DNA from 2 places in the Streptosporangium sp. NPDC002524 genome. Region 2 is predicted to be linked to the other one. Evidence: riboswitches for the same ligand, from Rfam matches in the RefSeq annotation. Region 2 holds a riboswitch; the other holds the start of a gene.
What was found. Region 2 has a riboswitch for cyclic di-AMP ahead of ABT053_RS27220 (C40 family peptidase). Riboswitches for the same ligand answer to the same signal wherever they lie in the genome.

Region 1: another riboswitch for cyclic di-AMP. It lies ahead of ABT053_RS08110 (hypothetical protein); the one in region 2 lies ahead of ABT053_RS27220 (C40 family peptidase).

The regions. Positions count from the first base shown of each region.
Region 1 is NZ_JBEOWK010000004.1:229,391-232,773, forward strand. Features, by position in the region: gene ABT053_RS08105 (DUF4253 domain-containing protein) at 286-1,167, shown strand; cyclic di-AMP (ydaO/yuaA leader) riboswitch at 1,561-1,711, shown strand; gene ABT053_RS08110 (hypothetical protein) at 1,990-2,799, shown strand; gene ABT053_RS08115 (alpha/beta fold hydrolase) at 3,078-3,383, shown strand, end outside.
Region 2 is NZ_JBEOWK010000016.1:222,329-225,711, reverse strand. Features, by position in the region: gene ABT053_RS27225 (helix-turn-helix domain-containing protein) at 53-301, shown strand; gene ABT053_RS27220 (C40 family peptidase) at 668-1,717, opposite strand; cyclic di-AMP (ydaO/yuaA leader) riboswitch at 1,726-1,872, opposite strand; gene ABT053_RS27215 (amino-acid N-acetyltransferase) at 2,209-2,862, shown strand; gene ABT053_RS27210 (RDD family protein) at 3,091-3,383, shown strand, end outside.

The DNA.
Region 1 (3,383 bases), on a different contig from region 2:
CCGGTGGCCCGCCCCCGGTAACGGGGAGGCTTCCGGGGACCCGTCGTCGGCGGGTGAAGGTCCTGGCGGGGGGGAGTGGCGGGCGCGATCTCGCAGGCCTCTCGCCGGGTGCGCGCCCCGGTGCGGAGCGGCGGCCGGGCGGCCGGGTGGGGCGGTGGAGGACGGACACCCACCCGGTTCCGTTCTCCGCGATACCGATAATTTTTGCCTGGACCAGGGCAGAACTGTCCCTTGGGGCGGTTGACAGGCCAAAATTGGTCCGTGGTCAGGATCGGATCGGTAGAGATGAGCGATTGCGAGAGTGAGCGACTTCCGCCAGTTCTGGGCCAGCTGTTCGCCGACGGAGCCGACGGGGCCGGGGGAGCCGACGGGGGCGAGGACGGCGACGGGGCCGGGAAGGGCGCGGGCAGGAGGCTCTCGGTGGAGCTGCCGCCGGGGGACGTGGTGTGGCCCGACCCCGGTTACGCTCAGCTCGCCGTCCGTCGCCGTCCGGCGTTCTGGCTCAGCGAGGTGGCGGTCTCCGGCGAGTACTGGGCCCGGTTGAGGGCCCAGCACGAGCGGTCGGGCCTGTGGCCGGTGCTGCTGGAGGACTCCGTCCAGCCCTGGTCGGCCGGTCAGATCGCCCCGGACACGGCCGGTCAGATCGACAACTACCACGCCGCCGCGTTCATGGCCGAGGTGTGGTCCGACTGGATCGCCAAGGCTAACCTCGACCAGCTGGAGCTCCTCGACCCCTTTGGCCCCGAGTGTCCCGGCCCGGCCCCCTCGGGCAGGCTCGCCGCCGATCCCGGCGTGGTCGCCGACTGGTACGCCGGTCTGGTGGCCGAGCGCAGGACCCCGCTCGGGCTCGTCGCGGTCGAGCGCGGGGCCGACGCCCTCGCCGTCATGGGCTGGCAGGGCGCCCTGAACCACAACGAGTGGATGGTCCCGCTCGCGGCCGTCGTACGGAGCTGGGAGGACAGGTTCGGGGTGCGGGTGGTCGGGATGGGCTTCAACACCCTCGACCTCAGCGTCGCCGCGCCCCCGACGACCTCGGAGCACGCCCTGCACGTCGCCGCGGAGCACTGGACGTTCTGCCCCGACAGCATCATCCAGGGGGCGGGGAACCTCATCGGCTACGCCGAGCAGATCAAGGGCAGGAACGCCTGGTCGTTCTGGTGGGACTGAGCGGGGCGGGGGGCCGGCGGGCCGCAGCCGGCTCGCGAGGCCTTCGGGCGAGGTTCCCGGAACGGGACCGGCCGGGCGAGGTCGAGCCGCGGGCGTGGATTTCTCCGTACGGACCTCCGGGTGGGGATTCCCCTGTACGGACCCCCGGGCGTGAGGGCCGGGACGGAGTCCGGAAACAGGGCCTGAGACGGGGTTCCGGGGGCTGTTCCCGAAATGGGAGAGACATCCGTGCTGGTAGGACGGGTGTTGGCCTGGCGTGGCGATCGATGAGGCTTCCTTGAAGGTACTAGGTAGATCTTCTGGGGTTTTCATGGTGTTTGCTTTGCTTTGTCCGGTTTTGGTAGGTAGTGTCCACAGTTATCGGTAGGCGACCTGCCCTTCACAAGAGGGAGCGGCCGGCCGACGTCGAATCCCGAGAGCCCGTACGGGCTCCGGAGCCGGGGAACCACTTTTCCGGGGTGAATCCGCCGCGACAGCGCGGCGGTAGGGCAACTCCACCGCCCGAACCCGTCAGCTAACCCGGTAGACGAGATGGAGAGGAGATCCCCTCATGGATCACCGCGTCACCACGTCGGTGTACCCCGTGTTCGTGCCGGCCACCTGACTTTTCCGCCCCCCGACATCCCCCGTCCCCCCGACCCTCTCGCCGCCCCGATCGCGGCGTCCTCCAGATCGTGCTCCGCGTAGCGATTGCCTGAGATTCCGGCTACGCCCCCTTTTCCGACGAGCGCGTCCCCGCCAGTGCACCCCCTTCGGTGTGTCGCACACGGCTGCCCCGTTCCCTCGCGAAAGAGCCTTTTCTCCATGCGCCCCATCTTTGGTATGCACAAGAACGGCCTGAGCAAGTCCACCTGGCAGAACGACAATCCTCGCGGCAAGCGTCTCGCGGCCGCCGCCCTGATCGGTGCGAGCGTCCTCGCCTCCGCCGGTGTCGCCCTGGCGCTGCCCGCCACTCCCTGCTTCGCCGCCACCGCCGACCCCGAGGTCGGCGTGGCGAAGGCCAGTGCCGAGACCGTCCTCCTCCAGGGCGCGACCACGGCCTCCTACTTCTGGGACGACTCCTCCGGCCGGGCCGGTGACACCGGGCTGCCCGCCAGCGGCAGGCCGATGCAGAAGGGCATGATCGCCAGCCCGAGCTGGCCCCTGCTCACCGAGGGCTACATCATCTACAAGGGCAAGAAGGCCAAGTTCTTCGTCGGCGACCGCGGTCCGGGCTCCCCCTCGAACCAGGGCATCATGATCGACATCGACGCCAAGACCTTCGCCGACCTGACCGGTGGAACGTTCAACGCCGGCACGCTCGGCGTGGACGGCAACGGCGGCATGGGCCACATCGACATCAAGTACGTGGTCACCAAGTGGGGTGGCGGTACGGGGATCAAGAACCACCCCGTCGCGTTCTCCACCGGTGCCTGGAGCCGCAGGGACACCAGCCCGGCCAAGCCCCCGACGGTCGTCTTCGCCAAGGCCCAGGAACTGGGGATCGGCGTGCAGACCCAGCTGGCGAGCGCCGCGGCCCGGCCGTGGGCCGGCAAGCCCAAGGTCATGGTCGAGCCCGCCTCCTGGCACGCGCAGGCCGACGCGGCCGCCGCCGGCGCCCGAGCCGCCGCGATCGGCGCCGGAAAGAGCTGAGCCGGGAAGGGCTGAGCCGGGGCCTCCCCGCTCCCGGCCTCCCTCCTACGGGGACCAGGCCCACCAGGCTCTCGCCTGAACGGAACCCCCTGGCCGGAACCCCCTGGCCGGAGCTTCCCCGGCTCCCGGCCTTCCTTCCGCGGAGACCCGGCCCACCGGGCTCCCGTCCGGCGGGGCCCCCGGCCGAGGTTCTCCCCCCGGAGCCCACCCCGCCGGTGACCCGCTTTCCCCCGAATGGCATTCTGTCCCGCGGAACCAGCAAGGACGGTAGGAGCGCCATGACTCTGCGGGCCCCGGCGAACGGCATCGAGATCGCCTACGAAACCTTCGGCTCTCCGGGAGGCCGCCCCCTCCTGCTGATCACGGGCCTCGGCTGCCAGATGATCCAGTGGGACGAGAGGTTCTGCGCGCTGCTCGCGGACCGCGGGTACCACGTGGTGCGTTTCGACAACCGCGACAGCGGCGAGAGCACCCACCTGAACGAGGCGGGGACGCCCGCCCTGGACGGGAGCGGGGAGGTCCCCTACCTGCTGGACGACATGGCCGACGACTCCGCCGGGCTGCTCGACGCGCTCGGCTGGGAC
Region 2 (3,383 bases):
TTCATTTCCGGCGTCTCGCACCCGGTTTCCAGAGTGGGGGGAGTGACTCTTGATGGCATATCCAGAAGTGGATTCACGCCATGGCGACAGCCCCCTGGGCATGAGCGATATCGGTCTCAGTGACGACGACCTCGTGCTGCTGGCTGAGCTCGCCAAGGGTGTCACGGTCGATCGGGTGGGGCGTCGCCTCGACATCAGCGGCCGGACGGTCAGACGCAGGCTCAGAGGCATCTGCGACCGCATCGGCGTTGCCACGGCCATCGAGGCAGTGGCCTGGGCAGCGCGCCGCCGCCTGATCTGACACACCGCCGCGTGTCCGGCAGGTCGGGCCGGACACGCGTGCGGGGCCGGACACGTGCCCGGCCCGCACACGGGCGTACGCCGGTCGATCCGTCGGCCGCCCACCCGCCTATCAGATCCGGTCGTCGATCCGGCTCCGCCGTGTACGTTCCCGGTTCGACCACGTGCGTTCCCGGTCCGACCGCATGCGTTTCCGGTCCGACCGCGTGCGTTTCCGGTTCAACCACGTCCGATCGCGCGCGTTCTCGGTTCGACCGTGTGGTTCGCGGTTCTGCCGCGTGCGTCCCCTGTTCCGCCGTGAACGTTTCCGGTTCGACCACGTGCGCCCCCGGTCCGGGCGTACGGGAATCCGGTCGCCGGTGCCGGTTCAGGCGGCGATGCGGACGCCTCCGGCGAAGGGGCGGTTGTCGATCGTGGCGATGTGGACGACGTCACCCGTCTGGGGGGCGTGGACCATCAGGCCCGCGCCGATGTAGATCCCGACGTGGTGCAGGTCGCTGTAGAAGAAGACCAGGTCGCCGGGGCGCAGCTCGTTCCTGGAGACGTGGGTGCCCGCGGTCCACTGGTCGCCGGTGTAGTGCGGCAGGCTGATGCCGACCTTCTGGTAGGCCCACATGACCAGGCCGGAACAGTCGAAGGAGTTGGGGCCCTCGGCGCCCCAGACGTACGGCTTCAGCTGCTGGGTGAGCGCCCAGCGGGTGGCCTCGGCGGCCTTGCCGCTGCCCACGATGGGCACGTTCGTCTTCACCCGGGCGCCCCTGTTGCTGACGGCCCTGGTGCGCACCTCGCTGAACAGGTCGCTCTCGACGCGGTCGACCAGCCGCTCGATCTTGGTCCGGTTGCCGTCGATCTCCGCCAGGATCTTCTTGACCTCCGCGGTCCTGGCCTTGGCGCTGGCCTGGGCCCGCCCGGCGGCCTCGATCGCCCGGCTCACCTGGGCGACCTCCTCGCTCTGCTGCTGCTGGAGCGCGTAGTTGGTGGTCGCCTGGTCGAGGAAGGTGTCGGGGTCGGTGGCCTGCGTGAAGGCGAGCCCGGAGTTGAGGCCGCCCGACATGTAGGTGCTCTGCGCGAGGAGGGTGGCCTTGGTGCGGCGGGACGCCAGCTCGGACTCGCTCGACGCGAGGGTCTTCTTGGCGCTCTCGGCGGCCCGCTGGGCCTGCCTGAGCTTGACCCGCTCGCCGTTGTAGCGCTCCGCGAGGACGCCGATCTCCTGGTGCAGCTTCTCGGCCTGCTTGGCCAGCTGCTGGAGGCTGGGCTCGGGGTCCGCGGTGGCCGCCACCAGCGGGGTGCCGAGGGTCAGGGTGGCGAATGCCAGGCCGACGACCGCCATGCGGCGGCGCAGCCCTCGTGGCGCGCGTGCTCGGCGGCGGGTGTCGTGACCCGCGTGCTCTCCTCCGTGGTCGCGCGTGCGCTTCACCAACAGGCTCCTTCTCCTCGGCCGCCTACCGGGTTAGCTGACGGGTTCGGGCCGGAGGCAGCCCTACCGGGTGCGCCGGTCGGCACTCGGATTCACCCCGGAGGACGTGGTGGGTCCCCGGTTCCCTGCGTGGGGGGATTCGGCGGGTCAGGCTTTTTACGTCTCTGACATCGAGCACGGAGATTAGTGCACCCGTGGTTCCTGCTCAACCAGAACTGCGAATTCAGTAGAGGTTTCGCAACTGAGGTGTCACGAAAAGATCACACGTCAATATGATCAACATGGCCATTACGCTGCCTTTGCCTCGGGTGTGACGGGTGTGACGGGTGTCTTCCCAGGTCCGGGACCGTGCCAAAGGTGAGCTACGGCACACCGGAGGTGCCGTGCACCGAGCGTGGTAAAGCGACTTCCAAGGGTCACGTGCGGCCTGCGAGCTGCGGGTTAAGGGTGAACCGTAATTGAAGACCCGCGAGGACGTACGCTGAACGGTCATGGAGCAGCTTGCTGAGCATTCTCCCGGGCCGGTCATCCAGGCCCCCGGAGACGGGGAGCGGCGCGCCGGATCCGCGGGGGCGGAGCGGGGTTCGCCCGGAGCGGGGACGGCCCCCGAGGTCACGGTCCGCCGCGCGCGCACCCAGGACGTCCGGGCCGTCAGGCGGCTCGTCGACACCTACGGCGGCGTCGGCCGGCGCCTGCTGGAGAAGGCCACCGTCACCCTGTACGAGGACGTCCAGGAGTTCTGGGTCGCCACCGACGCGGAGGGCGAGGTGATCGGCTGCGGGGCCCTGCACGTCCTGTGGGAGGACCTGGCCGAGATCCGCACCGTCGCCGTCGATCCGACCCGCAGGGGGATGGGGATCGGCCACCGGATCGTCTCCGCGCTCATTCGCACGGCCGCCGAGCTGGGCCTGCGCCGGGTTTTCTGCCTGACCTTCGAGGTCGACTTCTTCGCCAGGCACGGCTTCAGGGAAATCCAGGGCACACCCGTCGCGCCGGAGGTCTACGCCGAACTTCTCGCCTCCTACGACGAGGGTGTGGCGGAGTTCCTCGATCTGGAACACGTCAAGCCCAACACCTTGGGAAACTCCCGGATGCTGCTGCATCTGACACGGGAGCCCGACTCCGATGACTTTAGAGCTGACTGATCGGAAAGGTGACTGTTGATACCTATGTCGATACCTTGTGCAGCAGCATGCATGTGCGTCTGACATTTGCCACATGCGCAGTCTAAGTGAGGTGACGCGGTGAGCACCGGACAGCCGCCGTATCCACAGGATGATCCCGACCGCGATCGCACACCGTCGGGGCAGCCGGATTACGGACAGCACAACGCGGGTCGAGGCCCTGGCGGACTCGACCCCGACGTGACAGTCGTGGGGTACAGGTCGGAGGCCTCACAGCCGAACACCGGCCCCGGACAGAGCCAGCCCGGATACGGTCAGCAGGGCTACGGGCAGCAGGGCTACGGCCAGCAGCCCGACTACGGCCAGCAGGGTGGGTACGGCCAGCAGCAGGGTTATGGCCAGCAGGGCGGGACCGGCGCGTACGGTCAGCAGCCCGGCTACGGCCAGCAGTCCTCCCACGAGCAGCAGGGCTACGGCCAGCAGCAGGGGTACGGCCAGCAGGGCGGGACCGGCGCGTACGGTCAGCAGCCCGGCTACGGCCA